Regions from separate parts of the Mesorhizobium sp. 113-3-3 genome, predicted to be linked through region 1. Evidence: predicted binding sites of a transcription regulator. Region 1 holds the regulator's gene; each other region holds the start of a gene.
What was found. The regulator LexA, encoded in region 1, represses DNA repair genes until DNA is damaged. The targets are predictions, from matches to a motif close to TGTTCNNNNTGTGTTCNG.

Region 1 (5,150 bases):
TTCCACGAAGACCGAGGCGGCCTATCAGTTGCTGCGGCGCGATATCCTCACCACCCGTCTCATGCCGGGGGCGCCCCTCAAGCTGAGCGCGCTGCGCGGCACATACGGCGTCGGCTGGACGCCTCTGCGGGAAGCCCTGTCCCGCCTAGAAGCCGAGCGCCTGGTCACCGCCATCAGCAATCGCGGCTTTACCGTCGCCCCCGTGTCGCGCACCGAGCTCGAGGACCTGGCGCGCGCGCGGATGGTTGTCGAAATGCCGCTGTTCCTGGAATCGATCGCGAATGGCGGCAGGGAATGGGAGGACGCGGTCGTCACCGCCCACTACCGGCTCTCCCGTTGCAAGACCGCGGTCGACGACCCTTCCGATGCGGCCGTCGACAAATGGGACGAGAGCCACGAGGCCTTCCACGCGGCGCTGCTCAGCGCGGCGACATCCAACTGGCTTTTGCGCTTCCGCTCGACGATCGCCGATCAGTTGCGGCGGCATCATCGGTTTCTCGGCCTGGCGCCGACATTGCGGGCGGCGGCCGGCCTCAAGGATGGCTATGGCGAGGCAATGGACGCCTTGCGCGAGGCGATCGCGATCGAGCATCACACCGCGATCATGGAAGCGGCGCTCGATCGCGACGTCGAGCGGGCAAAGGCGCTGATGACGGCGCATATCGGCTACACGCTTCATGTCTATGTCCACAGCGAAGACAACGGCGCCAACACCTACGCCGCACGCGCTGGCAGTCTGAAAGCGGTTTCCGGATGACGCTGCCGCGGCGTCCGACACTTGACGAGATCGTCGCGGCCCGTGACCGGCTGCGCGCCTGGCTGCCGCGCACGCCGCTGCTGCGCACTGATCTCGGCCGGCCCGATCAGCTTATATTTCTCAAGCTCGAGACATTGTCGCCCATCGGCGCCTTCAAGATCAGGCCGGCGCTCAACGCCTTGCTTTGCCGCGACGCCGATGAACTCAGGCACGGCGTGTCGACCATCAGTTCCGGCAACATGGCCTATGGAATGGCCTGGGCGGCAAGAGCGCTTGGCGTTCCGATGGCCGCCTACATGTATGCCGACGCACCCCGGACCAAGATCGACGGGGTCCGCCGCCTTGGTGGCGACGTGCGTTTCGTCTCGCACGAGACATGGTGGCGCTACATAGTCGGAACCGAACGGCCCGATGGCGCCGAGCTTCTCGTGAACCCGGTCACCGATCAGGCGGTGCTTGCCGGCAACGGAACCATTGGCCTGGAGATTGTCGAAGATCTGCCCGATGTCGATTGCGTCCTGACACCCTATGGCGGGGGAAGCATGACGTCAGGCGTCGCCAGTGCGGTCAAGGCGATGCGAGGCCAGGCCAAGGTGTTTGCGGTCGAGGACGAAAACGCGGCTCCGGTCACGGCGGCGTTGGCGGCCGGACGCATTGTCGAGATTAAGACGCGTCCCTCCTTCATCAAGAGCATCGGCGGCCCATCGTTGGTGCCCGGCCTTTGGCCATTGGCAAATCAGCTGATCGACGGCGCCATTGCCGTCAGTCTCGAGCAGGTCACGGAAGCGATGCGCCTGTTGTTCTCGAAGGCAAAGATCGTGGCCGAAGGTGCCGGTGCCGCCTCGCTCGCCGCCGCTCTGCGCAGCGAGCACGCAACGGGCAATGTTGTCTGCGTTATCTCCGGCGGCAATATCGATGCCGGCGCCTATGCGCAGGTATTGGCCGGCGCGGTGCCGGAAGCCTGAATGCGTTCTATTCCCGGATAGCCAGCGATGGTTGGCGTTTTGGTTTCGTTTCGTTCCGCTGGAAATGGATCGATACACCGTTCAAATTCGCCCCGCGGACGCCTCTCAAACGCCTGATGCCAAAGCGCACCCTGGGGTAGGCCACAGGCCATTAACCAAAATAATTTCAATGCATGTGCCGATGGCGCCGTGGTCGCTTGCCCCCTGCTGCCGGGGGCCAGATAATTTCTGAGGCCTTAACAAATTCATTAAACTTTAAACAGTTGCGGAACACAACTGGAACAGATAGTGTTTGTTCTGGGTTTGTTTTTCGATTCTGGTTCACACCCTTCGTTCAATGCCTTGGGGGCCGCCATGCTGACACGCAAGCAACATGAACTGCTGATGTTCATTCATGAACGGCTCAAGGAAAGTGGCATTCCGCCTTCCTTCGACGAGATGAAGGAAGCGCTCGATCTCGCCTCCAAGTCAGGCATCCATCGCCTGATCACGGCACTGGAGGAACGCGGCTTCATTCGCCGGCTGCCCAACCGGGCGCGGGCGCTGGAGGTGCTGCGGCTGCCGGATTCGATCGCGCCGGGTCTCAACGCGGCAAAGAAATTCTCGCCGAGCGTCATCCAGGGTAGTCTCGGTCAGGGCGGCCTCGGCCGCCAGATCAAGCCGGCGCCGTCGCGCTTGCCGGCGGCCGGCAATGACGACGACGCGGTATCCGCCGTTTCGATCCCGGTGATGGGCCGCATCGCCGCCGGTGTGCCGATCGATGCCATCCAGCACCAGACGCATTCGATCTCGGTGCCGCCGGACATGATCATGGGCGGCGAGCACTATGCGCTGGAAGTCAAGGGCGACTCGATGATCGAGGCCGGCATCTTCGATGGCGACACGGTCATTATCCGCAATGCCAACACGGCAAGCCCGGGCGAGATCGTCGTGGCGCTGGTCGACGAGGAGGAAGCAACCTTGAAGCGGTTCCGCCGCAAGGGCGCCTCGATCGCCCTTGAAGCCGCCAACCCAGCCTACGAGACGCGTATCTTCGGACCGGACAGGGTCAAGGTGCAAGGCAAGCTGGTCGGGCTGATCCGGCGTTACTGAGCAGGAGCGGACGGCTTTTCGGGTTTTTGATAGGGCGGCAGCCCCCTCGCCTCGCGTGAAAATTTTCGCTGCTCGTGCCAGGGCCGGTACGGGCCGTCCACCGCGAAGCTGACAATTGGCGGACCGGTCGCCGATTGGCGGTCGAAGAAGACGGCGGCACTGCCCTTGCGGGCCAGTTGCCGTTTGGTGACGACAAGAACCAGCGGATTGTGGCAGGCATCATAGCCCGTCGCGTCATTGACGACGATCAGATCGGCAAAACCGCAGGCCTTCCAGGTGTCCTTGCGGTCTTCGACATGCGCAATGATCGCGCCGGACGGATGCCGGGCAAGACAGACACCGTCAGTGCAATAGAATGGCGCTCCCGGCGGCAGGTTGACCGCATCGGCAATGTCGAATTGCCCGTCCGCCTTGCTGAACATTTCCGGCACGACGATGGTTTCGGATGTCAGCGCGCGTTTCCAGTTGTCGACGGTGAATTCGTTCGGACGAGCCCGGCTGACAGCGAGTTCGCCGCCGCCGATTGGCAGCGCAACCAGCCGCGCATCTTCCGAGATCAGCACATCCGGCGTGCGCGTATCCGACACCGTCAGCAGGCCGGCAAGCGCGAATGGCACGGCCGCGAGCCGCAGCCAGGTCGTCGCCATTGTCGCGATGACCAGTGCGATGGTCACCAGCAGCACGGAGTGCTGGGAAATCAGCCCGACGGCATCGATCGGCGAGCGTTCCGATATCCAAGCCGATATGGCGATCATCGCCGTCAGGCCCTTGCCCATCACGTAGAGAAAGGGGCCATCGGCGCCAAAGGGCATCGCAAGAGAACTGAGAACAGCGAAAGGCATGACAATCAGCGACACGATCGGCATGACGGCCAGGTTGGCGAACAGGCTGAGCGGCGACACGCGCTGGAAATGCCAGATGGCAAACAGCGCCGTGGCGCAGCCGGCAATGATGGAGGTCATGGCCAGCCCGCCCGTCGCCAGCAGGAATTTTCGTGTGAGAAAGCCCGGAAGGGATCGCTTTGGCGGTGGCGGTCTTGTCTTTCCCGCATGGTGATCCGCCCAGCCGGCATAGGCACCAACCAGCGCCGCGGTCGCGGCGAACGACATCTGGAAGCTCGGGCCGACGACTTCGTGCGGCGACACCAGAATGACGGCGATCGCCGAGATCGCCAGATTGCGCATAGTCAGCGCCGCGCGATCGAACAGGACAGCAATGAGCATTACCGCCAGCATGATAAAGCTGCGCTCGGCGGCAACGACGACGCCGGAAATGACGAGATAGGCCGCGATCGAGAAAAGGGCCGCGGCGGCGGCGTATTTCTTCACCGGCCGACGCGCGGAAAAATCCGGAAACAGCGCGAAGGCGCCGCGCAGCAGACCCATGATGGTGCCGGCAACCAGCGCCATATGCAGTCCGGAGATCGAGATGATGTGATAGATGCCGGTGCGCCGCATCGCCTCGTTGATTTCATCGGGAATGCCCGCGCGGACACCAACGATGAGCGCCGCCGCTATCTCGCCTTCGGCACCGCCGACCGTGGCCCTGATGTGGTCGGCAATGGCTTCGCGAGCATTTTCGATCCCTGAGAAAAGCCGGGCCGAGAGCGGCATCTCGTCGTCGGCGGAAACCAGCTTTGGATTGCCGAGAAAGAAGCCGCTGCCGCCAATGCCGGCGAAATAGCTGTCGAAGGAGAAATCGTAGCTGTCCGGCCGCACCGGACCGGTCGGCGGCAGCAGTTTGGCGTAGCCCGTGACCAAGGAGCCCGCGGTCATTTCGGCCGGGATATTGCGCGCCGAAAGCCGGACCCTTGCCGGCGCGTAGCGCAGTGTCGGCCGGGCGGTCGACGTCATGTCGATGGTCAGCCGGATGCGGCCGGTCTCCATGCGGTCGATCGAGACCACGCGTCCGGTCACCTGCGTCGAGATTTCCGAACCCAGCATCTGCGTGCCCGCCCGCCATGTCTCGGCCTTGGCGGCAAGCAGGCCAAGCGCGCACAGCAATGCCGCCATGAAGCCCAGATGAGTTTTCGGCCAGGAGCGCGAAACCAGCGCACAGATCGCCATCAGCAAGACCACGGCGACAGGTCTTGCAAAATCAGGCTCCACTGCGAGCGAATAGTAGCCGATCGCGCCAGCGGCCAGACAGACCGGCACCAGCAGGAAGGCGATGCCTCGGTCCAGCTCCAGCTCCGCCGCCATCGCCACGCTATGGCGCAGGCGAGGCAAGGAAACCCGCCCGAGTTGCCGGCGCACACGCACAATCCGGCCCGAGGCAGGTGCCGGAAGTGGCGCCTGGATATCCGCCTGCGACGGCTGACTGCCCGGCGTGGGCAC
Region 2 (5,150 bases), 3.1 Mb from region 1:
GCCCGCCACCGTGTTGCGGTCGGCAAGACCGATCGCCGAAAAACCCATGAGCTTGGCCGCGACCACCAACTCCTCCGGCTTGGACGCACCGCGCAGGAAGGAGAAATTCGACTGGATGCCGAACTCGGCATAGGGGATGACGGTCAGCGCGTTCATGCGAAGACCCCATGCATGAACCAGCGCGGCGCGGCTTGCGAGCCGCCGTAAAGGCCTTGCCGGTAGAGCCAGTAGCGGCGGCCTTCGGCATCCTCGATGCGGAAATAGTCGCGCGTCGATGCCGCCGCGTCGCTCGGCGCCTCGCGCCACCATTCGGCGGCGATGCGTTCGGGACCCTCGGCACGGGTGACGCGGTAGAGCGCGCGCCGCCAGCGGAAATTGAGCGGCGGTCCCTCCGGCATTTCGGTGGCCGGCACCTCGATGGGCTCGGGGGCGCGAAACAGGCGGATCGGCCGTTCCGGCGGGAAGATGGTTTTGGGCGCCTGCACCCTGTCCGGTCTCTTCGGCGGCGTGGTCCGGCGCGGCGCTTCGCTGAAGGGGACGATGGCGACGGCGCGCTCCGGCAGATGGCTTTCGACCGCGACCGGCTGCAGCACCGCGCCCTCGCCGAGCCGGGCGCGGATGCGGTCGGCGAACAGCGCGATGTCGGCGCCGTCATCGGTCACCTCGCCGGTCAGATCGGCCTGCGCCATGTCGAAGGCGGCGGCCGCCAGCACCGAAAGCCGCACCAGGTCGAAGCCGTAGCCGGCGTCGATGTCCTGCTCGAGTGCCGCCAGCCTTTCATGGAACAGCTTCTGGATCAGCCGGGGATCGCGCATCGGCCGCGAAGTGCCCAAGGCGATGCGGCTGACGGCGCCGTCGACGCGGAAGAGCAGCAGCGCCAGCGTCCGGGCGCCCTCGCCGCGGCGCTCGAGATCGCTCTTCAAGGTCGTCGCCAGCAGGCCGACCAGCCGCTCGATGTCCTCGGTGAGCGTAACGGGCTCGGCGAGATGCCGCTCGACCGAAAGCGGCGCGACGGGAAGGCGCGGCGAGACCGCCTCGTCGAGGCGGCCAAGCGCCTGGTCGAGGCGTAGCAGCAAGGTGGCGCCGAAGCGGCGGGCAAGCGGCGCGCGCGGGGCGGCCATGACGGCGCCCGCCGTGCGCAGGCCGACACTTTCCAGGCTGGCGCGGGTCTCCGGCGCGATGCGCAATGCCGCGAGCGGCAAAGGCGCCATCAGCGCTTCCTCCTCACCTGAAACAACGATGCGGTCGCCGCAAAAGCGGGCCGCCGCCCAGGCCGCCCCCGGCGTCGGGGCAAGGCCGGCGCGGACATCGAACCCCTGGTGCAAGAAGCGCCACAGGATATCGTCTAGCATGGCGCGTTCGCCGCCGAACAGATGGGTGCAGCCGGTGACGTCGAGGAACAGGCCGTCCGCCCCGTCCAGCGCCACCAGCGGGGTGTAGCGGTCGCACCAGTCGGCAAGGCCTTCGAGCAGGCGCCGGTCGGCCTCCGGATCGGCCTCGACGATGTCGATCGAGGGATGCATGGCGCGCGCATCGGCAATGCCCATGTCGCGCTTCAGGTGCAGCGCCTCAGCCCGCTCGTCGAGGGCTGAGATGCGCTGGGCGTTGCCCTGGCGGTGGCTGATCACCAGTGGCGGGTGCGATGGCGCCGGGTGATCCGACGGCCGGGAACGCCAGGATCGCCCCAGACGCTGCCGCAGGATCCTTTCGGCCGCCAGATAGGGAAACCACAGGGACAGGATTCTCTGTCCGTTGGCCCCTTCTTTCGTAGAATACGCGTTCATCGGGGTTCCACTCCAGTGTGAATTGTCCAGGCAGGGCCGTGCGGCTCTTGCCGATGGTGATGGTGAAGGCCGGGCGGCCGATCGATTCGGCGAGCGGCCCGGCAACCGTGGCGCGCGGCACGGCCGGCGCCGAGGAGACGATGAGGCGGACGGGCGCCGCCGTCGGTTCGGGTTCGGCCGCCTGTCGCAGCAGGAATACCGGGCGGCCGGCACTTTGCGCCCTCGCATGCAGCCGGCGCGTCGCGGTCAGGTCCAGCCGCTGCGGGTTGCCGCGAATTTCCAGGATGACGGCGGCGAGCGCCGTGATCCGTGCCGCTTCCTCAGTGACCCACAACGCGTCGACGAGCTTTGGCGCCTCGGAAAACAACAATTGCTCCGGCTCGATGCCGAAGGAGGCTTGCAGTCCCCTTGCATAGGGAAAGCCCGCCTCGCGGAAGATTTCCGTGGTGCCGATCCATAGGATGGGCAGCCCTTGCGCCTGTTTGAGGATCAGGCTGGTGAGCGAAAGGGCGAAGCCGGCGACGGCTCCGGCATCTCGGGTTTCCAGGCCATGGATTTCGCTGAGCGCGGCTTTCGGCAGGCCGCCGCTCAGGGCGTCATCGAGCCGTTCGATGCCGATCGGCAGGAAGGCATCCGGCAAGGCCGCGGCAAGGCCGCGCCGCACGATCGTGAGATCGGCGCCGGGTGTGGCATCGGCGCTGGCGTCGGCTTCAAGCGGCGCGCCAGCCGGCGCCTGCAGGCGCTCTGGCAGCGTTCCCTCGATCTTCGCGATCTGGCGGCGCAGGGCAAAAACAGTCTCCCGCGCCACGGCTGATATCGCCATGACGGTCAGTGTCCACTCACAATTGTTCCTGTTATGTTCCTATAGATTCCAGAGGCAACCTGAAGAGTCAAGCAGAGTCACAAGGAATTTATTCCTGCAGGCCCTGTGCGGCATGGGCGTATGGGCCGCTTCATTTGCCTCGACCGGTGCGAAAGCCTATATGCCGGGTCAAAGGACAAAGCATGGCCCGCATCTACAAAACCCGCACCTGGCATGGCGAACTCGCGCCCTCGATGGAGGAGATGGAGTTCCTGGCGCTGGAGGCCTACGCCCATCTGCCGGAGGACTTTCGCAAGCTGACCGGCGAGATCGTCATCCAGATCGCCGAGTTCCCGACCGACGAGATCATGGACGACCTGTCGCTGGAGACGCCGTTCGACCTGCTCGGCCTGTTCGAGGGGCGCGGCATCGCCGAGCGCTGGAACCCGCAGACCGGCGAAGGCCCGAACCGCATCACGCTCTACCGCCGCGCCATGCTCGACTACTGGGCCGAGAACGAGGAGACGCTGGGCGACATCGTCACCCATGTGCTGATCCACGAGATCGGCCACCATTTCGGCCTGTCGGACGATGATATGGAGAAGATCGAAGAGGCGGCGGAATGACGAAGAGAGGAAGGCAGCTAGCCTCTACCAGTCGCTGAGCTTCGTATCCGGCCCGTATTCCTGGCCATCGACATCCTTCACCACGGCCTGGCCACAGCGCATGGTCTTGGCTTTCTTGTCATAGGCGTAGGTCGGCGAGCCGAACAGGTGCCAGCCCTTGTTCAGCGCCGCCGTCACCTTGTGGCAGAAGCTGGCGTCGTCGGGGGCGGTCAGAAAGCGGTAGAGTTTCATGTCTCAAGTCCTGTCGTAAGTGCCATAGCCCGCGAGCATGGGCCGATATCATGCGCCGATGGCGGCCGCCTTCGCCAGCAATTTTTCAGCCTGCGCCAGATGCAGCCGCTCGACCATCTTGCCGTTCAGCGAAATCACGCCTTTTTCGACATTCTCGGCACGTGAAAAAGCGTCCTTTATCAGCCGCGCCTCGGTCAGCGCCTCCGGCGACGGCGCGAAGGTGCGGTTCGCCGCGTCGATCTGGGCCGGATGGATGAGGGTCTTGCCGTCGAAGCCCATGGCGGCCGCCTCCGTGCATTCGCGGGCAAAGGCGTCGAGGTCGCGGAAATCGTTGGCGACGCCATCGAGCATGTCGAGGCCGCCGGCGCGCGCGGCCAGCACCATCTGCATCAGCCACGGCACGAGATAGCGCCGGTCGGGGGTCGCCAGCACACCGGTGTCCTTGGCCAGGTCATTCGTTCCGGCCACGAAACAATTGAGGCGCGAGGCCGGATCGCGGCCCAGTTCGGCAATGGCGCCGATGTTGAGCAGAGCCTTGGGCGTCTCGATCATCGCCCAGAGTTTCACGCTGTCGGGGGCAAAATTGTCGTCGAGCACGTCGCCGACTTCAAGGATATCGCGCGGCGTGGCGACCTTGGACAACAGGATGCCGTCGGGCTCGACCTTCGCCACGGCGATGAGGTCGTCGGCGCCCCATTCGCTGGCCAGCGCGTTGACGCGCACGACCATCTCGCAGCGGCGGCCAGGAGTGCCGGCAGCCGGGCGGCTGGCAAAGATCGCGGGCAGCTTTTCGCGAGCGGCGATCTTGTCGGCCGGTGCGACGGCGTCCTCTAGATCGATGATGATTGCATCGCAGGACAGCTGCGCGATCTTGGCCAGCGCCTTGTCGTTGGAGGCCGGGACGTAGAGCACCGAGCGGCGCGGGCGATAGGGTTCGTTTGTCATGCTGGATCTATGCCGCCTGTGGGGGGTCGAGGCAAGCGTTGGGGTAATGGCTTTAGAAGTTTGCGTGACGTCGGCTAATCATCAAGATCAGCGCCGCCCCTCATCTGCCTGCCGGCATCTTCTCCCCGTATAGTGACGGGGAGAAGGACGCCCTCATCGCCGATTTCGCCAATCGCCAACGTTGCGGAAAGGGCGCCAGCGTTGCGGCCAGCTCCCTTCTCCCCGTTCACGGGGAGAAGATTGCCGGCAGGCAGATGAGGGGCGGCGGCAGCGTTCGCAGGATGGCGCGCTGCCTGCACGAAAACTGCACGCACCTGCCGAAAAGCTCCTCGGATCCGCCCTGCCATCTCCCTGCCGGTCTGCCAAACAGGCGGCATGCACAAGCGAGCAAAACCCCGTTGGTCCCTGCCCCGGCGCCTGCGCAGCGAAGGCTGGTGGCTGGTCGATCCGCCGCGCGCCAACCCCGCGGCGATCCTCATTCCCTTTGTCCGCAAGAGCCCGCCGCCATGGCGGCCGGGCACGATCAGGCCAGATGCCATCAGGAAGGTCAGTTCATGACATCGTTTTTCACCGCCGCACCAGGCTACTGCAGCCGCTTCGGCGTTGCCGTGCTGCTGGTCGTGCTGGCGGATTTCCTGTTCTACGGTCAGCCCGCCGACATCACGGTTTTCCTGTTCGCCATCCTGATCGCCGCCGCGGTCGTGGCCGTGCACCCCGCGGCCTTCAGCGACATCAGGGTCTGGCTCAAGCCCGCCGCCTTGC
Region 3 (5,150 bases), 3.4 Mb from region 1:
GGCATCGGTCGGCGCTGCACTGGCTGCCGGAATTCGAGGGCATCAGGATCGTGGAGGAGCAGTAGCCCCGGCCTCCCGGTCGAAAGCCGCCCCAGGACAAGCAATTATGTGCTAGCCTCGCTCACCATCAAAGGGCGGGTGACAGCGATGTTGGAAACGGACAAACTGTTTGCCGGCTCGATCCCGGAAAACTACGACCGCTATATGGTGCCGTTGATTTTCGAGCCATTCGCCGCGGACCTTGCGCGGCGGGCAGCGGCCTTCTCGCCCAAAGCCGTGCTGGAAGTCGCCGCGGGCACCGGGGTCGTCACCCGTGCCCTGGCGCCAAAACTGTCGCCTGACGCAATCTATGTCGTGACCGACCTCAACCAGCCGATGCTCGACTATGCCGCTTCGCGACAAGCGCCCGACGCTCGCATCCAGTGGCGCCAGGCCGATGCCATGGCGCTGCCGTTCGAAGACGCGGCCTTCGATCTCGTTTGCTGCCAGTTCGGCGCGATGTTCTTTCCCAGCCGCCCATCCGCCTACCGCGAGGCCAGGCGTGTGCTGAAGCCCGGCGGACATTTTCTGTTCAACGTCTGGGACCGCATCGAGGAGAATGTGTTTGCCGATGACGTGACGAATGCGCTGGCAAGGATTTTCCCGGACGATCCGCCGCGCTTTCTGGCCCGCACGCCGCATGGCTACCACGATATGGCGCTGATCCGAGGGGACCTCGAAGAGGCCGGCTTCTCCGATGCGGCGATCGAGACGAGGGCCGAACAGAGCCGTGCGCCCTCACCGCGCATTCCGGCCGTTGCCTATTGCCAGGGAACCGTGCTCCGCACCGAAATCGAGGCTCGGGATCCGGGCAAACTCGACGCTGCAACAGACTATGCCGCAGCCGCGATTGCGGCCAGGCATGGCAACGGCGCGGTTGCCGCCAAAATCCAGGCACACGTCATCGTGGCTGTGGCCTAGTCGTCGCCTTCGACGACGCGCAGCCTGAGCTGGCCGGTCTTTGAATCGGCAACGCGCGGGCCGGGCTCGAGTTTCGCCGCGGGTGCCCGCGACGGTGCGTCCTGGCCGGCATCGCCATCGGCCTGCGCGCCGAACTCGAGCGCCTCGATCTTCTGGCCGCGCTTGGTCACCTTCGATGTCGAGACGAGGATATCGTCGATGTCCTTGGCCGACTGGCCGAAATGCACCTGCAGCTTGCGCACGCGCTCGTCGACGCGCGCGACATCCTCCATCAGCCGGATCACCTCGCCCTGGATCAGATGCGCCTGTTCGCGCATGCGGGCGTCCTTGAGGATGGCCTGGATGACCTGGATCGACAGCATCAGCAGCGACGGCGAGACGATGACGACGCGGGCGCGGTGCGCCTTGTGGACGATCGCCTCGAAATTCTCGTGGATTTCGGCGAACACCGATTCCGACGGCACGAACATGAAGGCGGTGTCCTGCGTTTCGCCCTGGATCAGGTATTTTTCCGAGATATCGCGGACATGGATCTCGATGTCGCGGCGGAAAGCCTGCGACGCGACCTTCTGCAGGTCGGCGCCGTCGGCGGCCCGGATGGCGTTCCAGGCTTCCAGCGGGAACTTGGCGTCGATGGCCAGCGAGGGCGCGCCGTTGGGCATCTTCACCAGGCAATCGGGCCGGCTGCCGTTCGACAGCGTCGCCTGGAATTCGTAGGCGCCCATCGGCAGGCCGTCGGCGACGATCGCCTCCATGCGCGACTGGCCGAAGGCACCGCGCGTCTGCTTGTTGGAGAGGATCGCCTGCAGCTGCACGACCTGGCCGGCAAGCGACTGGATGTTGCCTTGCGCAACATCGATGATCGCCAGCCGCTCCTGCAGTTTGGCCAGGCTTTCATGCGTGGACTTTGTCTGTTCGGTCATGGTCTGGCCGAGGCGGCCGGTCATGGCGTCGAGGCGCTGGCCGATCGACTGGGTCAGCTCCGCCTGGCGCGCGCCGAACACTTCGGCGATGGCCCCCATGCGGCCCTGCATCTCGGCCTGGCTTTGCAAGATGCCGGCCATCCGCGCCTCGGCATCACGGGCATGGTCGGCGGCTTCCGCCGCCGCAACCGCGCGCGCCTTGGCCGACCGCCACAGCGCGACGACCAGCGCCACGAACAGGCCGAGGAACAGCAAGGCGCCGAAGGCCAGCGCGTGGCCGAGTGTGATTGTCGAGGCGCCAAGCCGTGCGACGGGCTCGGAAAGGATGGTGCTCAGATCATTCATGTGGACAGCATAGCCGATTCGGCGTGACCGCACAGATCAAAACAAGAACATGGCCTAGATGCCCCGGTTGACGCTTTTCGCTGGAGGTCTTACGTGGGACGCCATGCCGATCAAGCCGCTCATCATCCTTCCCGATCCCATCCTGCGCCAGCTTTCCAAGCCGGTGGAGCGCGTCGACGCGCCTTTGCGCAAACTGGCCGACGACATGCTGGCGACCATGTATGACGCGCCCGGCATCGGACTGGCGGCCATCCAGATCGGCGAGCCGCTGCGCATGCTGGTGATCGACCTAGCCAAGGAAGACGAAACGCCGGCGCCGCATGTCTTCATCAACCCCGAGATCATGGAAAGCGCGGAGGCGCGGTCGGTCTACGAGGAAGGCTGCCTGTCGATCCCCGACTATTACGCCGAGGTCGAGCGCCCGGCTTCGGTGCGGGTGAAGTATCTCGACCGCGACGGCAAGCTGCAGGAGATGGAGGCCGAAGGGCTGATGGCGACCTGCCTGCAGCACGAGATCGACCATCTCAACGGCGTGTTGTTCATCGACCACATCTCGAAGCTGAAGCGCGACATGGTGGTGAAGAAATTCAAGAAGCTCGCCAAGGACAAGGCGCCGGGCAAGCTGGTGGGATAGGGGGAAATGCCCCTGCGCGTCATCTTCATGGGCACGCCGGAGTTTTCGGTGCCGACGCTGCGCGCGATCGCCGAGGCCGGACATGAGATACCAGCCGTCTACACGCAGCCGCCGCGCGCCGGCGGACGGCGCGGGCTGGAGCTGACACCGTCGCCTGTGCAGCGCGAGGCCGAGCGGCTGGGCATCGAGGTGCGGACGCCGACATCCCTCAAGGGCGAGGCCGAGCAGGCCGCTTTCAGCGCCCTGCGGGCCGATATCGCCGTGGTCGTCGCTTATGGGCTGCTGCTGCCGAAGGCAATTCTCGACGCGCCCCGGCTCGGCTGCATCAACGGCCATGCGTCGCTTTTGCCGCGCTGGCGCGGCGCCGCCCCTATCCAGCGCGCCATCATGGCGGGTGACCCGGAAAGCGGCATGATGGTGATGCGCATGGAAGAGGGCCTCGACACCGGACCGGTGGGATTGCTTGAAAAATGTGCCATCGAGCCCGATATGACAGCCGGCGATCTGCATGATCGGTTGATGCGCGTCGGTGCTGCCCTGATGGTGGAAGCGCTGGCGCGGCTGGAAGAGAACACCCTGACATTTACCGCGCAAGCGGCGGAAGGGGTGACTTACGCCAGAAAAATCGATAAATCCGAGACGCGCGTGGACTGGACGCGGCCCGCGGCCGAGGTCCACAACCACCTTCGTGGCCTGTCGCCCTTCCCCGGCGCCTGGTCCGAAATTGACATTGGCGGCCGCATGGAACGGCTGAAACTGCTTCGCTCGACGCTGTCCGAAGGCCTGTCGCCTTCGGACGATTTGAGCGAGTCGGGAGGAATTCTCGATGACCGGCTGACGGTCGCCTGCGGGACAGGCGCGATCAGACTGGTCGAAGTTCAACGTGCGGGCGGAAAGCCCGCCGCCGCGTCGGAATTCCTGCGCGGAGCCAAGATCGTAAAAGGAATGAAGTTCTCATGAGCATGATGTCGATACGCGCGGCGACGCCGCGGGATCGCGAGGCCATTCGCCTCGTGGAAGAACATGCCTTCGGCCAGCAGGCGGAGGCCGGGCTGGTCGACGCGCTGGTCACCGGCGGCGACGCCGTCGTCGAACTGGTGGCGGAAGAAGACGGCCAGGTGGTGGGCCATATCCTGTTTTCGCGGCTCTACGTCCAGAATGGCGGCAAGAGCCTGGCGGCCGTGGCGCTGGCGCCACTGGCGGTGGAACCCTCGTTCCATGGCTCAGGCATTGGCGGCGCACTGATCCGCGAGGCGCATATCCGCCTCAAGGATGCCGGCGAGACGCTGGCCGTGGTGCTGGGCGACCCGGCCTATTACGGCCGTTTCGGCTATAGCCATGCGCGGGCCGAGAAGTTCGAAAGCGAATACCAGGGCGAAGCGCTGCAGGCGCTGGCCTGGGGCGACGCTCCGGAGGCCGGCAAGCTGGTCTACGCTTCCGCCTTCACCGCTCTCGCCGCCTAGGCGAGAGCGTATAAGCTGCCGGCATGCCGCGTTTTCGCCTCGACATCGAATATGACGGCAGCCTGTTCGCCGGCTGGCAGCACCAGGCCGACCAGCCTTCGGTGCAGCAGGCGATCGAGCAGGCGATCGAAAAATTCAGTGGCGAGGCGGTGCGGTTGCGCGCCGCCGGCCGCACCGATGCCGGCGTGCATGCGACCGCCCAGGTGGCGCATGCCGACCTCGCCAAGCCATGGCCTGGCGACAAGGTACGCGATGCTGTCAACGCCCATCTGCAGGCGGCCGGCGCGCATGTCGCCATCCTGAAGGCGGCGATCGTCCCGGACGAGTTCGACGCGCGCTTCTCGGCCACCGGCCGCCACTATCTCTACCGCATCCTCAACCGCCGCGCGCCCGCGGCGCTGGAAAAGGGCAAGGTGTGGTGGGTGCCGAAGCGGCTTGACGCCGGCGCCATGCACGAGGCCGCGAAACTTCTTCTCGGCCGGCATGATTTCACCACCTTCCGTTCGACCCAGTGCCAGGCCAACAGCCCGGTTCGCACGCTGGAACGGCTCGATGTGAGCCGGGCGGGCGACATGATCGAGGTGAGGGCTTCGGCCCGTTCCTTCCTGCACAACCAGGTACGCTCCATGGTCGGCTCGCTCAAGCGCGTCGGCGATGGCGGCTGGACCGAAGCCGATCTCAAGGCGGCGCTCGAAGCGCGCGACCGCGCCGCCTGCGGCCAGGTCGCGCCGCCCGACGGGCTTTTCCTCATTGGCGTCGATTATCCCTGAATAGAGCCCGCAGGCTCTACCCCGGGAACGGCGCGGAAAGGCTCTGGGCCCCGAT
Region 4 (5,150 bases), 100 kb from region 1:
GACGAGCAGGCCCGAGCGCTTGACCACCTCGGCAAGGCGGTCGATGGTTTCGGTCACGCCAAAGCGGCTCTGAATCGTGATGAGACCATCCCCAGCCATCACTCCGCCGCTTCGCGCTTGCCTCCGGGGCGCCGCTCCAGCAGTTCCTTGAGGAACTGGCCGGTATAGCTGCGCTTCTCGCGCACAATGGCTTCCGGCGTGCCCTGGGCAACCAGTTCGCCGCCGCCGTCACCACCTTCGGGGCCGAGGTCGAGCACCCAGTCGGCGGTCTTGATCACTTCGAGATTGTGCTCGATGACCACCACCGTGTTGCCCTGGTCGACCAGTTCATGCAGCACTTCCAACAGCTTGGCGACGTCGTGGAAATGCAGGCCGGTGGTCGGCTCGTCGAGGATGTAGAGCGTCTTGCCGGTCGCCTTGCGCGACAGTTCCTTGGCCAGCTTTATCCGCTGCGCCTCGCCGCCCGAAAGCGTCGTCGCCTGCTGGCCGATATGGATGTAACCGAGGCCGACCTGCTTCAACGTGTCGAGCTTGTCGCGCACGCCGGGCACGGCGGCGAAGAAATCGACGCCTTCCTCGACCGTCATGTCGAGCACGTCGGCGATCGACTTGCCCTTGAACAGAACGTCGAGCGTTTCGCGGTTATAGCGCTTGCCGTGGCAGACGTCGCAGGTGACGTAGACGTCGGGCAGGAAGTGCATCTCGATCTTGATGACGCCGTCGCCCTGGCAGGCCTCGCAGCGGCCGCCCTTGACGTTGAAGGAGAAGCGTCCCGGCTGATAGCCGCGCGCCTTGGCTTCCGGCAGGCCGGCGAACCAGTCGCGGATCGGCGTGAAGGCGCCGGTATAGGTGGCGGGGTTCGAACGCGGGGTCCGTCCAATGGGCGACTGGTCGATGTCGATGACCTTGTCGAGGAATTCCAGGCCCTCGATGCGGTCGTGCTCGGCCGGATGTTCGCGCGAACCCATGATGCGGCGCGAGGCCGCCTTGAACAGCGTCTCGATCAGGAAGGTCGACTTGCCGCCGCCCGACACACCGGTGACTGCGGTGAAGGTGCCGAGCGGGATTTCGGCGGTGACGTTCTTCAAATTGTTGCCGCGCGCGCCGACGATCTTCAGGCGCCGGTTCTTCTTCGCCTCACGCCGCACACCAGGCGTCGCCACTTCGAGCGCGCCCGACAAATATTTGCCTGTGATCGAATTGGGGTTGGCCATCACCTGCTGCGGCGTGCCCTGGGCAATGATCTCGCCGCCATGGATGCCGGCGGCTGGACCCATGTCGACGACATAGTCGGCATGCAGGATGGCGTCCTCGTCATGCTCGACGACGATCACCGTGTTGCCGATGTCGCGCAGGTGCTTCAGCGTGTCGAGCAGCCGCGTGTTGTCGCGCTGGTGCAGGCCGATCGACGGCTCGTCCAGCACGTAAAGCACGCCGGTCAGGCCCGAGCCGATCTGCGACGCCAGCCGGATGCGCTGACTCTCGCCGCCCGACAGCGTGCCGGAGTTGCGCGACAGCGTCAGATAGTCGAGCCCGACATCGTTGAGGAAGCGCAGGCGCTCGCGGATTTCCTTGAGCACCCTGACGGCGATCTCGTTCTGCTTGTCGTTGAGCTGAGCGGGCAGGTCGGTGAACCACTGGTCGGCCTTGCGGATCGACTGTTCGGTGACTTCGCCAATGTGCTTGCCGCCGATCTTCACCGCGAGAGCCTCCGGCTTCAGCCGGTAGCCCTTGCAGACGGGGCAGGGCGTCGCCGACATGAAGCGCTCGATCTCCTCGCGCATCCAGGCGGATTCGGTCTCTTTCCAGCGCCGCTCGAGATTGGGGATGACGCCTTCGAAGGTCTTGGTCGTCTTGTAGGAGCGCAGCCCGTCATCATACTGGAAGGTGACTTCGCGCTCGCCGGTGCCGCGCAGGATCGCGTCCTGGGCCTCGGTGCTCAAATCCTTGAACTTGTCGCCGAGCTTGAAGTTGTAGGCCTTGCCCAAGGCCTCGAGCGTCTGCACGTAATAGGGCGAGGTCGATTTCGCCCAAGGGCTGACGGCGCCGTCGCGCAGCGACACGTTCTCGTCTGGCACGACGAGATTGGGGTCGATGGCGCGCTGGCTGCCGAGACCGTCGCAGGTCGGGCAGGCGCCGAATGGGTTGTTGAACGAGAACAGCCGCGGCTCGATCTCCGGAATGGTGAAGCCGGACACCGGGCAGGCGAATTTTTCCGAGAACAGGATGCGTTCATGCGTCTCGTTCTTCGACTTGTTGACCGAATCCTCGCCGGTCTGGCTGGAATCGAGCGGCCTGTCGGCGAACTCGGCCACCGCCAGCCCCTCCGCGAGCTTCAGCGCCGTCTCGATGGAGTCGGCAAGACGCGTGGCCAGATCGCCGCGTACGACGATGCGGTCGACGACGACATCGATGTCGTGCTTGTATTTCTTGTCCAGCGCCGGAACATCCGCGATCTCATAGAAGACGCCGTCGACCTTGACGCGCTGAAACCCCTTCTTCTGGAGCTCCAGCAGTTCCTTGCGGTACTCGCCCTTGCGGCCGCGCACGATCGGCGCCAGCAGGAACAGGCGCGTGCCTTCCTCCAGCGCCAGCACGCGGTCGACCATCTGGCTGACCGTCTGGCTCTCGATCGGCAGGCCGGTGGCCGGCGAATAGGGCACGCCGACACGGGCGAACAACAGGCGCATATAGTCGTAGATCTCGGTGACGGTGCCGACCGTCGAGCGCGGGTTCTTCGAGGTGGTCTTCTGCTCGATGGAGATGGCAGGCGACAGGCCGTCGATCTGGTCGACGTCGGGCTTCTGCATCATTTCGAGGAATTGCCGGGCATAGGCCGACAGGCTCTCGACATAGCGGCGCTGGCCTTCGGCGTAGATGGTGTCGAAGGCGAGCGACGATTTGCCGGAACCCGACAGGCCGGTCATGACGATCAGGCTGTCACGCGGCAAATCGAGATCGACGTTCTTCAGATTGTGTTCGCGCGCCCCGCGAATGGAAAGGAATTTATGGTCGGCCATCGCCGGTCGCCGCCTCAGATCTGGAATTTGTGGGATTGGCGGGATTGTCCCGGCCATCCCCTATGTAGGTGTTTTTGCCGCCACGTCGAGAGACGCCACAATTCCCGACAGAAATCGTTTAACCGCCTTTCGCGCGAAGGGGCAAGCAGAAAGAACAAAGGCCGAACACGCTCCTGACAAAGCTGTGTAAAAACCTGACCTGTACGTAACCTCCCGGCGATCACGTTTTTCGGTAACCGGCTATTGATGGTTGACGCGGCCGGCTCATGGGAGCAGTCTCCAGAAGTCAGCGAAGCCGGCCGTCTTTCGATGGCCTCGCCGCCCAAAGGCGGCCTGCGAGACGCCGCAGGTTTTTGCGATTTGCGCTTCGCGACGACAATGTCGCAACGGACACAGGAGCGGAGCATGACGCCACCGGATAGTCCCCAAGGGCTCCACGCCTCGTTGGAGCCGCGGCAGGCATAAGTGCCAGGGTTTAGCGTTTGCGCCACCCGACAAACCGTGACTTGCCGTATCCCCCAACAATCAGAGACTGCTAGTCGGATCGTCGGCTGACGCCGCGTGGCATCCGAAATCAAACGCCGGCAGTACACTCCCGGCAAAATATGGATTTTAGATCCAGAAAAGCCCCGTCCGTTTGCCCTAGGGCACGGCGGGGCTGTTCTTTTGCGGCGAAGCCTGGCCGGCAATGGCGCTGGCTATCTCGGCGGCTTGATCCCGCCCGTAGCCATATCGACGGTGATGCTGCCGGAAATCCTGACATCGGTATCGCCGATCTTGAACGTGCCGTTGCCGTTGCTGGGGAATGCGTCGTCAGGTTCCGGCTGAGGAGCGGGCTTAGCGATGCGATAGTCACCGCTCACGCCGGGCAGGGCGCCTTTCTGTGCCTGCCCCGAACTGTCGTCGGCGAGTGCCAAACTGCTCATAAGGCTGGCGAAAGCGAGCGCTGCGGCGGCGATGACGCGATGCGACGTCCTGGGCGAATAAGTGTCGATCATCCCAAGACTATAGTGACGTGCCGCCGATGCGGCCAGACCGGCATCGTCAAATCTTCGACAACCGCCGAGAATCCGACCTGGTCCTGGCTTCACGCCGCCTTTTTGCGGGTGTCGAAGACGTGGTCGACGATGCCCCAGGCCTGGGCCTCGGGGGCGGTCATGAAATGGTCGCGGTCGAGCGTGCGTTCGACCTCCTCGTAGCTGCGGCCGCAATGCTGGGCATAGAGTTCGGCCATGCGCCGTTTGGTCTTGCCGATCCGTTCGGCATGGCGCTGGATGTCGGAGGCTTGGCCCTGGAAGCCGCCCAGCGGCTGATGCAGCAGGACGGTGGCGTTCGGCAGCGCGATGCGGCGCCCCGGCGTGCCCGCCATCAGCAGGAAGGAGCCCATCGAGGCGGCAAACCCCATGCACACGGTCGATACCGGGCAGCTGACATACTGCATCGTGTCGTAGATGGCGAAGCCGCTGGTCACCACGCCACCGGGTGAGTTGACGTAGAGCGAGATCTCCTTGTCGGGATTGTCCGACTCCAGCGACAGGAGCTGCGCACAGACCAGCGCCGAGACGTCATCATTGATCTCGCCATTGATGAAGATGATGCGCTCGCGCAGCAGCCGCGAGAAAATGTCAAAGGCGCGTTCGCCGCGGCTCGATTGCTCGATCACCATCGGCACCAGACTGGCAAGACCGCTCATTTTTCGTCTCCGATTTCCGTGTTCAGGCTGCGAGCAGCAGCGGTGTGTTCGCGGCGATGAGCTTTCCGGCCCCGCGCGATCCGAGCCAAAGCCGGCAGCCGCCGCCCGCCATGGCAACAGCAGGGATAGCCTTCCCGGCAAAACCGTCATGGACGATGCGCAGATGCGTGCCGCCGGAAACGGTGCGGACGAGTGTGAAGGTGACGACGCTGTCGAGCGGATCCTGGCGCGCGGCGTCGCTTGGCTGCTCCCGCCAGGAGTAGCGCAGCAGGCGCTCGGGCTCGGCGTCGAGGATTTCGCATTCGATCGCGGCGTCCGGCCCGGCAAAGGTAAAATTGCTGCCGGTCTGCGCCCTGATGTCGTTCGGCATCATCCAGGCGGCGAGCAGTTCCGGCACGGTCAGCGCCCGCCACACCTTTTCCGGCGGCTCGGCAAGG

Region 2: JG746_RS37085 (ImuA family protein) is a predicted target of LexA. The motif match lies at 2,631-2,648, and genes of this name have one in related genera.
Region 3: JG746_RS03105 (DNA recombination protein RmuC) is a predicted target of LexA. The motif match lies at 2,261-2,278, and genes of this name have one in related genera.
Region 4: uvrA (excinuclease ABC subunit UvrA) is a predicted target of LexA. The motif match lies at 3,171-3,188, and genes of this name have one in related genera.

The regions. Positions count from the first base shown of each region.
Region 1 is NZ_AP023243.1:4,104,126-4,109,275, reverse strand. Features, by position in the region: gene JG746_RS19955 (GntR family transcriptional regulator) at 1-757, shown strand, start outside; gene JG746_RS19950 (pyridoxal-phosphate dependent enzyme) at 754-1,722, shown strand; gene lexA (transcriptional repressor LexA) at 2,077-2,814, shown strand; gene JG746_RS19940 (ComEC/Rec2 family competence protein) at 2,808-5,150, opposite strand, start outside.
Region 2 is NZ_AP023243.1:1,026,317-1,031,466, forward strand. Features, by position in the region: gene JG746_RS04755 (error-prone DNA polymerase) at 1-156, opposite strand, end outside; gene JG746_RS04760 (DUF6504 family protein) at 153-1,628, opposite strand; gene JG746_RS37085 (ImuA family protein) at 1,570-2,607, opposite strand; gene JG746_RS04765 (metallopeptidase family protein) at 2,790-3,212, shown strand; gene JG746_RS04770 (DUF1737 domain-containing protein) at 3,237-3,443, opposite strand; gene JG746_RS04775 (HpcH/HpaI aldolase/citrate lyase family protein) at 3,492-4,388, opposite strand; gene JG746_RS04780 (DUF4153 domain-containing protein) at 4,943-5,150, shown strand, end outside.
Region 3 is NZ_AP023243.1:668,513-673,662, forward strand. Features, by position in the region: gene JG746_RS03095 (GFA family protein) at 1-65, shown strand, start outside; gene JG746_RS03100 (class I SAM-dependent methyltransferase) at 148-960, shown strand; gene JG746_RS03105 (DNA recombination protein RmuC) at 957-2,228, opposite strand; gene def (peptide deformylase) at 2,332-2,862, shown strand; gene fmt (methionyl-tRNA formyltransferase) at 2,869-3,822, shown strand; gene JG746_RS03120 (GNAT family N-acetyltransferase) at 3,819-4,325, shown strand; gene truA (tRNA pseudouridine(38-40) synthase TruA) at 4,349-5,095, shown strand; gene JG746_RS03130 (transporter) at 5,112-5,150, opposite strand, start outside.
Region 4 is NZ_AP023243.1:4,002,829-4,007,978, forward strand. Features, by position in the region: gene JG746_RS19400 (DUF302 domain-containing protein) at 1-99, opposite strand, end outside; gene uvrA (excinuclease ABC subunit UvrA) at 99-3,020, opposite strand; gene JG746_RS19410 (hypothetical protein) at 3,719-4,018, opposite strand; gene JG746_RS19415 (ATP-dependent Clp protease proteolytic subunit) at 4,108-4,713, opposite strand; gene JG746_RS19420 (SRPBCC family protein) at 4,736-5,150, opposite strand, start outside.